One region of the Paenibacillus sp. FSL M7-1414 genome, then DNA from elsewhere that is predicted to be linked to it. Evidence: riboswitches for the same ligand, from Rfam matches in the RefSeq annotation. Region 1 holds a riboswitch; each other region holds the start of a gene.

Region 1 (3,151 bases):
CGGACAAGCTCCGGTCATTCACTACATGCCATACATGTACGAGTTGGTTACGTCTGGCAAAGTGGACCCTGGCGACATTGTTACGCACGTCATTCCGCTCAACGAGGCCAAACGGGGCTATGAAGTGTTCGATACAAAAACGGACGATTGCATTAAAGTCATCTTAAAGCCTTAAATATGAATAGATACATGGGAGGACAATCTGAATGGATTCCACTTACGCTTTGCATGAGATGCTCGAGGTGCATGAAATAGCTGCGTTCAAGACGGTTTGTATGACTAAATCCAAGACCATGCAAGCTCTGGTAACCGACCCGGAGCTCAAGCAAATTTTGCAACAAGATGCGACATTATCACAACAGCAGCTTCAGGAGCTCGGTGGAGTGCTGTCTAAAGCGACTGTATAGGAGATAAAAAATGAACCCAATATTAGAACATATGACTGGTCTTAATACGCTGACCGATGACGTAATCGCAATGGATTTTTTGATGAACGCCAAGAGCAGCGTCAGAAACTACGCCATGGCTGTGACCGAATGTGCCACCCCCGAAATCAAACAAATTTTGATGAAACAGCTCGATGAAGCCATAGATTCTCATGAAAAGATATCAAATTACATGGTGCAGCATGGCTTATACCACCCTTACCATATTGCAGAGCAAATTCAGCTCGATCTGAAAAATATTCAGACTGCTATGAACATTCCGTCCTGACACCCTTTTTGATTTTAGCCAGAGACTTCAGAGAACAAAATGTCCCTGTGTCAAGAATTTCAACAATAATAAAAGGCGGATACACTCCGCCCTTTTTTCGGTATCATCACGAAACACGCTTATACAAGCGTTCCTTTACTTAATTTCCATCCTGAGACTGTTTATGGCCGCTGCTCTCTAATTGAATGAACTACCAGTAAACTTAAGGCTCCAGCCTCCATGACATCTCCCAAAAATCAAGCTCAAAGCGACTGCACATCACGAAAATATCTTCCATCCGTTGGTACGTTCCCTCGCTACAGCCTTCTAATAGCTTATCCGTTAACGTCACTAGGGATTGATTGCTGCTGTTGTATTCAGAGGAAGCATATCCTGTGATCCACTCTCCGTAAAAAGGATGATCAGCTGCGCCTGGCTTTTGGGCAAGGACTTGACCAATCTCTGCATAGCTCCATGAGCAGGCCAGAATGGAAACAAGTACTTCTGCTATGCCACCCGTATGGGAAACAGAGAGCATATAGTTAGTATAGGCTGCATTTTTCAGTGCAGGTTTTACCTGAAAAACATGATCCTCTGTAATTCCTAATCGCTCCATATAAGAACGATGGATTTTCATTTCACCATTCAGGATGTTATCTACGTTTTTACTAAAAAACTGCATCAATTTGGGGTCGTGCGACTTGACGATACCTAGTGCAAATACACGGGCATAATCGAACAGATACAAGTAGTCTTGCAGCAAATAATAACGAAATTGTTCGACCGGTAAGGAACCATCTCCGATTCCTTTAACAAAGGGATGCTCGAGACATTCTTTCCACACGGGCTGTGCTGCCTGATATAGTCTCTCTGAAATAGTCAACATGTGTTCCTCCAATTCATAATGTACGTATTTAAAAACAAAAAAAACGAAACATCCATAGGATGTTTCGCAGACAAATACACTAAAACAAGGGGGTTCGCATGAGCTACCCAAGTACAGTGTTTCATCGTTGCATCCCTACGTTGGCATTATCCAAATCAGGTAAGGTCGGTTTAACACCCTCTCAGCCGGTTAAGGCTCCCTCGCAAACGGTTGTATGTAGTTGATTACTATCTTATTCCCATAAAAGATAAAATAACATCCATTTAGTATATCAAGGGCTGTTAAATATAGTCAAGGCAGATTGTATCGCCCCTCATCACCTTTGGTGACGTATGTAAACGATGAAAACCATCACAACAATGGTTGAGTTTCAGCCACTGTTATGATGGTTTCTATTCTTGCAACTACTGCCGATGGTTTAATGCCCGAGTTTGTTCTTTCCGACAAAAGTGAGTATTCCGTACTGGGAAGTATTTCTCCAGCTCTCATTGGTCGTATCATTCCACTTGGCTACGCTCTGCTTACCTCCGCCCTGGTTGTCGTTAATTTGGAGCTCGAAACCGAGAACATTTCCTGCTTTGGGCGTCAATGATTGTAAATGAATTCTGGCTTCTACGAGATATCCTTTATTTGTTTTCTTCACAGCACTTACAAGGCGTCCAGGTGAGGCACCCCCTGCAAAGGTTCCCACATTGTCTGCACTGATTCTGAACTGGGCATCATCATATTGAAAATACGGTGTGCGCTGGTGATTCTCGTCCAGGAAAATCTCAACCGAATCCTGATCCCATGGGTTGATGCTATCTGTGATGATGTTTGGATCAGTGACGTCGATCAGCAGGTATAGATATTCACCTGACCACATTGCGCGAGCCACTGCCTCTGCACCTTCGCTTTGGTTCAACCGGTTTACTTCAAACGGTGCAGCCTTATTCCATGATGTGTCTTTCTTCCCATCAATCTGAACAATCCCTTGTACAGCTTGTGCAGATTTGGGCATAGGGGCAAGCTGAATCACGCCGTATTTGCTTGTATCCTGTTCCTGAGATTGTGTTCGATCATTCCAGTACAGTGGATTATAAGGTTGTGTCCCACTTGAACCGCCATCAGTCACACGGATATCCAATCCGGCTTCATATTCTGATCGGACTTGGATACCACCCCACGGAATGGACAATTCAACCTGATATCCGGCTTTGGTCTCGCGTACATGATATGAACGCTTCTCCACGCCCTCAGCTTTGCCCGACCGCTTAATGATTACGTGTCGGTCATCTGCTTCATATGAAGTGGTCTTGCCATTATTGAGGTCAACAAAGATATCTACTCTGTCATTCACATCTGTCTTTGCATCCTGAACATCCACAAGGATATACAGGTTACTATGATCCCATAAGGTGCGGAAACTGGCTGATCCCGAAGAGTCACCCTTCAGTGGAGTAGACACCGCTTTGTTCCAGAGTGGATCTTGTGACTGTTTTTTGATATCCGGTTTACCCGAAAGTGAGACGGCTCTCTGTGTCAACACAGGCAAGCTGGATTCATCCACGAGTCCCCAGTATGCTTTTTTGG
Region 2 (3,151 bases), 3.2 Mb from region 1:
ATAGAGATGAGGAAACCCTCCACATAAGTGAACATTCTGTGAACAGTTATGGTTTTTCCAATTTAAAATTGGATTTGACAACCATGTAGTACAGCTCTATGATATCCCTTAAAATGGTAGCAAATTTCAATATATAAGGAGGTTTTTGATTGTGAGTTTTCAAAAACGCATTGACCACGTCGGCATTGCCGTTCGTGATCTGGAGACCACGCTGCGTTTCTACACGGAGATCGTTGGTCTTGAATTGAAAGACCGGGTGACCCATACCAACGGTATCATTCAGCTCGCCTTCCTTGGCTTCAATGGAAGTAATGAGACTGAGATTGAGTTAATTCAAGGATACAGCGACAAGCTGCCTTCTGAAGGTACGGTGCACCATTTTGCGATCCACGTGGATGATCTTGATTCTGAGTACAAACGCATCCAAGCCACCGAAGCCGAATTTATCGACGGAGAGATTATTACATTGCCTAACGGTTACCGCTATTTCTTCATCTATGGACCTGAAAAGGAATGGATTGAGTTCTTCCAGCGCTAAGAATTGGAGCTGATTTCATGAACATTTTAATTACCGGCGCAGCCGGAAAAATTGGACGTGACTTGTCCCAACACTTGTCAGAGACATTTCACCTGCGACTAACGGATTTGAATATCGACAGACTGCATACGTATCAAGGGACAGGCCATGAGATCATGACACTGGATGTGACAGACCCCGAAGCCTGTCAGCATGCTTGCGAAGGCATGGATGTGGTTGTACATCTGGCGGGAGATCCTTCCCCGCATGCCGGATTTTATGAATCGTTGTTGGACATCAATATCAAAGGCACATTTAATGTATTCCGTGCAGCCAAGGACCAAGGTGTACGAAGAGTCATTCTGGCAAGCAGTGCACAGACGATCGAGGGGTATCCCATTGATGCTCAGGTCTATCCGGACATGCCGACACGCCCACGGAATTTGTACGGGGTTAGCAAATGTTTTGGAGAATCGCTCGCTTCCTATTTTGCGTATACCGAAGGTTTACAAAGTGTAGCAATACGTATAGGTGCATATGATGATTTTCAACCGAACGGACCCGTGCTGGAGGCAAGGGATATGAGCGCGTATATTAGTCCGGCTGACTTGTGTGATTTGATGTTCAAAGCAATTACAACTACCGATCTGGAACCCTTCACCATACTGCATGGGATCTCGAATAATCGGTTTAAACGATTAAATCTGGAAACCACTCAGAAACAGGTAGGTTATGACCCAAAATCCGATGCTTTTGCACTCAGTCAGATTGCCTTATATGATTCCCCACGATAATTATTGAAAATAACACATCCAAACAGGCTGTTATACATATGTATAACGGCCTGTTTATAACTTATACGTGTCCCTATCCAGTTCATGACTGGACAGGTCCTACCCTCTGGCCTATAATTACACCTAGTAATGCCCGTAACTTCATAGTTTCCCAGGGGAGTCGGAATTGGCCGGCTGAGAGTGTATCCCACCAAGATACTAACCCTTAGACCTGATCTGGATCATGCCAGCGTAGGAATCGGAGTATATCGAAATGGCACAGCCCTATGGCTGAACGCCACCTCTCTAACGCCTGCACGCGTCCCGGAATACGGGACGCTTTTTTAATGTTCTTTTATATAGCCAGAGAGCTAAAAAAAGTGACGTTATCCAGATCTCAACTGGTATAAATCTGTCGATTTATGCAAGATGATTGGATATGAAGCCAAGGAGTACCCCGTGCCAATCGGCCGGACATACCGAAGGAGAGAACCACAGATGAAATGGCGTAAAACGATGGGATTGTTGCTCTTATGCGTGCTTATGGTGACTGTAGCCGCATGTGGTGGCAAAGAAGCTGCCCCAGCTGGGCAGAACGGCAACACAAATACGGAAAGCAGCAACGAAGGTGACACTGCCGCCCTGAAAGATATTAAAGTGGTGCTCGACTGGACACCAAATACGAATCATACAGGCCTGTATGCAGCTGTAGATCAAGGTTTTTATAAGGCCGAAGGCTTGAACGTTGAGATTGTACAACCAGGTGCCGGTGGCGCAGATACAATGGTTGCCTCGAATGAAGTGCCTTTTGGCGTAAGTTATCAGGAGAGTGTAACTCAAGCCCGCACACAGGGTGTTCCATTGGTCTCCATCGCAGCAGTTATTCAGCATAATACATCTGGTTTCGCTGCTCCGGCGGATCGGAATATCAAGTCACCGAAAGATTTTGAAGGTAAAACCTATGGCGGTTGGGGTTCCCCAGTCGAAGAAGCCGTGATGCAATCCATTATGGAAGGCGACGGAGCCGATGTATCCAAAGTGAAAAACATTAACATGGGTGATGCCGACTTTTTCACCGCAGTGAAACGGGATATCGATTTCGCATGGATTTTCTACGCCTGGACAGGTATTGAAGCCGAACTGCGCGGAGAACCGATCGACATGTTATATGTGAAGGATTATTCAGATGCACTGGATTACTACACGCCTGTACTAGTAACAAACGAGCAGACGATCCAAAACGACCCTGAGTTGGTGAAAGCATTCCTGAAAGCCACTTCAGAAGGATATCAATACGCAATTGATCATCCCGAAGACGCAGCGAACATTCTGATCAAGGCCGTACCGGACTTGGATAAAGACCTCGTACTGGCAAGCCAGAAATGGCTTAGTCCAAAGTACACAGATGACGCCCCGCGCTGGGGTGAGCAAAAGCAGGAAGTATGGCAGAACTACACCGACTGGATGTTTAGCAAAAAACTGCTGGATGAACAGATCGATGTGAGCAAGGCATATACGAACGATTTTTTACCCCAATAAAATTTCTCATATAAAACGAACTTAATATTTACACGATGACGGAGAGGACAGAAATAACGTGAAAAAGCGAAGCGGTCGCCTTTATCACCGGATTTTCCCTTTAGAGAAAGGGAATCAAAAAAATCTGGGGATAACAGCGATTGGAAGGTTATTCTGTCATCGAAGTGGCAAGTGTAACAGTCATTAGTTCATTTTATTTATCACGAAAGGAGCCGTGATCTCTCATGGCAAGCACACTACTTAGCATTCAAGTTATTCCCAAAACGCCAAATGGCGAGAACTCTTATCCTTACGTTGATCGCGCCATTGAAGTTATTCAGCA
Region 3 (3,151 bases), 2.9 Mb from region 1:
AAGGAAAAATTTACACGTTGGCCTATTTTGATTTTGGCTCTTTTTGGTTTACAGATGAGACCGTTTCTCATATAATTTATGTAACCAAGTTTCATGTGATGAAACATGAGGAGGGCATTATGCCATGGAAGATCGCAAGTTAACCGTCCGGGCTGTGGAACGGGCGCTGGATATATTATTATGTTTTACCACACGCAGTGATCTGGGACTCACCGAAATTGCCAGCCAGATTGGCCTGCACAAAAGTACAGTGCACCGTTTGATGGCTACGCTGGAGGATCGAGGGTTCGTGATCCGCGATGCAGCAACAGAGAAGTACCGACTTGGCATCCGAATCTGGGAACTGTCGGCTCATATGTCCCGCAGTGATGATCCCGCTATTCTGCTGCTGCCTGCGATGGAGCGACTGAGAGATCGATTGGGGGAGACCGTGAGTCTGTACCTGCGTGATGGCAGTGAACGGATACGGATTCAGGCGGTGCAAAGTGATCAGGCGATCCGCCGAGTCGCTCCAGTGGGTGTTAGACTCCCGCTGTCTGTGGGCGCTTCCAGCAAAGTTTTGATGGCGTTTGCCACGGACGAGGATCGTGAAGAACTGATGAACGGGCCGGAATGGCCGGTGTTTATTGATCCGGCGGTGTATTTGGCGCAGATGGGAGATATCCGGGATAACGGATATGCGACGAGTTATGAGGAACGTGAGCCGGGAGCCGCCGCGGTATCTGTTCCGATTATGGATCGCAGAGGCAATATTGCAGCTGCCCTCTCGGTCTCAGGGCCTGTCAGCCGACTCTCGCAGGAGACATTGCATGAATACGCACCTGTGTTGAAGGATGCTGCTACGCAGATGGGGCTCATGTTATCCTGATGTTGAGGTAAGGTTTTTCTCCAATTGAGTTGGTGTTCTGGAATATAAAGGTTGTTTTTATGTTCCGGTTACGCTACTCTGTAATGGACGGCCCAACGGGGCCAGCTTCATTGAATATGAACGGCGGCATCTGTAAGCCGCAACTTGTTAACGTTACTGGGGGAGTCCGAATTGTCCGGACTGAGACGGAATCGCATGAGATTCCGGACCCTTTGCACCTGATCTGGATCATACCAGCGTAGGGAAGTAATCGGCGATATGACCACAACCACCACATGATGTGACCCTTGTAGGGCTCCGTTAAGGAGCTGCATAAAGGTGCATTATTGGTGATGGACATAAAAGTCGGTTCCTTCGGGGACCGGCTTTTTTATATACAGGGAACGGGCGATATAGCGCGGATTTTATGGGCTTCTTTTTCGATAACCTGCGGAAGTGGGCTTGGATGAATAGAGAACGCACCATAGATCATCCAAGATCTGTGGCAGCCTCCGTCTGTTGTTAACTGTACATGAAAAGTGTCTTCCCTGGTCTGGTGTAGGATCGCTCTTTCTTCTCTGCATTGCGCATGATTTGGGACAGGTACGTAAGTGAGCTAATGACGAAACCAACCAAACAAGCGACGAACACTGAGGAGGAGACAAGCGAACATGAGTACAGGAAATCAAACGGGACAACAAGCGATTGAACAGGAACATAACGATCGGCAGGTGGAAAAAGAAACAGGAGCGGCCGGACGGGTCCAGCCCTTTCCGGGCAGCCGCAAAGTCTACATTCAGGGCTCACGGCCGGACATTGCTGTACCGGAGCGTGAGATAGTCCTTCATGACACAAATACTCCCCAAGGGGTGGAGCATAACGAACCGCTGCGTGTCTACGATACGAGCGGCCCCATGACCGATCCCGCATTCCATGCGGATATCCGTGCAGGTCTGCCATCCCTGCGCACACGTTGGATCACAGAGCGCGGCGATGTTGAAGCTTATCAGGGCCGTACAGTTAAACCGGAGGATAACGGACTGAAGCCCGGAGGAAAGAGAGCTGGAGCCGAAGAGTACCCTGGATTGCGTGGCAAACCGCTGCGGGCACAGCCAGAACGCTGCGTGACTCAGATGCACTACGCGAGACAGGGAGTCATTACGGCTGAGATGGAATTCGCCGCCATTCGTGAAGGCGTGGAGCCGGAATTTGTGAGACAGGAGCTGGCGAGTGGACGGGCCATTCTGCCATCCAACATCAATCACCCGGAGAGTGAGCCGATGTTGATCGGTCGTCATTTTCACGTGAAGATCAATGCCAACATAGGTAACTCGGCCGTATCTTCCTCCATCGAGGAAGAGGTGGAGAAGATGACTTGGGCGGTACGCTGGGGATCGGATACGGTGATGGATCTGTCCACAGGCAAAAACATTCATACCACCCGGGAATGGATCATCCGTAATTCACCTGTGCCGATTGGTACGGTGCCGCTGTATCAGGCGCTGGAGAAGGTGAATGGCGAAGCGGAAGCGCTGACCTGGGAGTTGTACCGTGACACACTCATTGAGCAGGCAGAGCAGGGCGTGGACTACTTTACGATTCATGCAGGTGTACTGCTGCGTTATATCCCCATGACCGCCAAGCGAATGACAGGCATTGTATCTCGCGGTGGGTCCATTATGGCAGCATGGTGTCTGGCGCATCATCAGGAGAATTTTTTGTACACCCATTTTGAAGAAATCTGCGAGATTATGAAAAGGTATGATGTGGCGTTCTCACTGGGAGATGGACTTCGTCCAGGCAGTATCTACGATGCGAATGACGAAGCTCAGATGGCGGAACTGGCCACGCTTGGGGAACTGACGCAGATCGCATGGAAGCATGATGTGCAGGTGATGATCGAAGGCCCGGGTCATGTGCCGATGCATAAGATCAAGGAGAATGTGGACTTGCAGATGGAGATCTGTAAAGAAGCACCGTTCTACACACTTGGGCCGCTAACGACCGACATTGCGCCAGGATATGATCACATCACATCCGCCATTGGGGCAGCCATGATTGGCTGGTTCGGCACGTCCATGCTCTGTTATGTTACGCCAAAAGAACATCTGGGCCTGCCCAACAAGGATGATGTGCGGGAAGGGGTCATCGCCTACAAGATCGCAGCTCATGCCGCCGATCTGGCGAAAGGCCATCCGCGTGCTCAACGCCGCGATGACGCATTGTCCAAGGCACGCTTTGAGTTCCGCTGGCGTGACCAGTTTAACCTGTCACTGGACCCGGAACGTGCGCTGTCCTACCATG

What was found. Region 1 has a riboswitch for thiamine pyrophosphate ahead of tenA (thiaminase II). Riboswitches for the same ligand answer to the same signal wherever they lie in the genome.
Region 2: it holds a riboswitch for thiamine pyrophosphate, as region 1 does, so the genes downstream of both, MHH92_RS02310 (ABC transporter substrate-binding protein) here and tenA (thiaminase II) in region 1, are expected to answer to the same signal.
Region 3: it holds a riboswitch for thiamine pyrophosphate, as region 1 does, so the genes downstream of both, thiC (phosphomethylpyrimidine synthase ThiC) here and tenA (thiaminase II) in region 1, are expected to answer to the same signal.

Annotation. Positions count from the first base shown of each region.
Region 1 covers NZ_JBBOOS010000001.1:3,647,683-3,650,833, reverse strand. The annotation lists gene MHH92_RS15785 (zinc-dependent alcohol dehydrogenase) at 1-175, shown strand, start outside; gene MHH92_RS15780 (hypothetical protein) at 207-407, shown strand; gene MHH92_RS15775 (spore coat protein) at 418-714, shown strand; gene tenA (thiaminase II) at 917-1,579, opposite strand; TPP riboswitch at 1,694-1,791, opposite strand; gene MHH92_RS15765 (endo-1,4-beta-xylanase) at 1,998-3,151, opposite strand, start outside.
Region 2 covers NZ_JBBOOS010000001.1:480,427-483,577, reverse strand. The annotation lists gene MHH92_RS02320 (VOC family protein) at 152-538, shown strand; gene MHH92_RS02315 (NAD-dependent epimerase/dehydratase family protein) at 556-1,311, shown strand; TPP riboswitch at 1,455-1,567, shown strand; gene MHH92_RS02310 (ABC transporter substrate-binding protein) at 1,789-2,829, shown strand; gene MHH92_RS02305 (thiamine-binding protein) at 3,054-3,151, shown strand, end outside.
Region 3 covers NZ_JBBOOS010000001.1:733,262-736,412, forward strand. The annotation lists gene MHH92_RS03415 (IclR family transcriptional regulator) at 125-868, shown strand; TPP riboswitch at 1,017-1,130, shown strand; gene thiC (phosphomethylpyrimidine synthase ThiC) at 1,519-3,151, shown strand, end outside.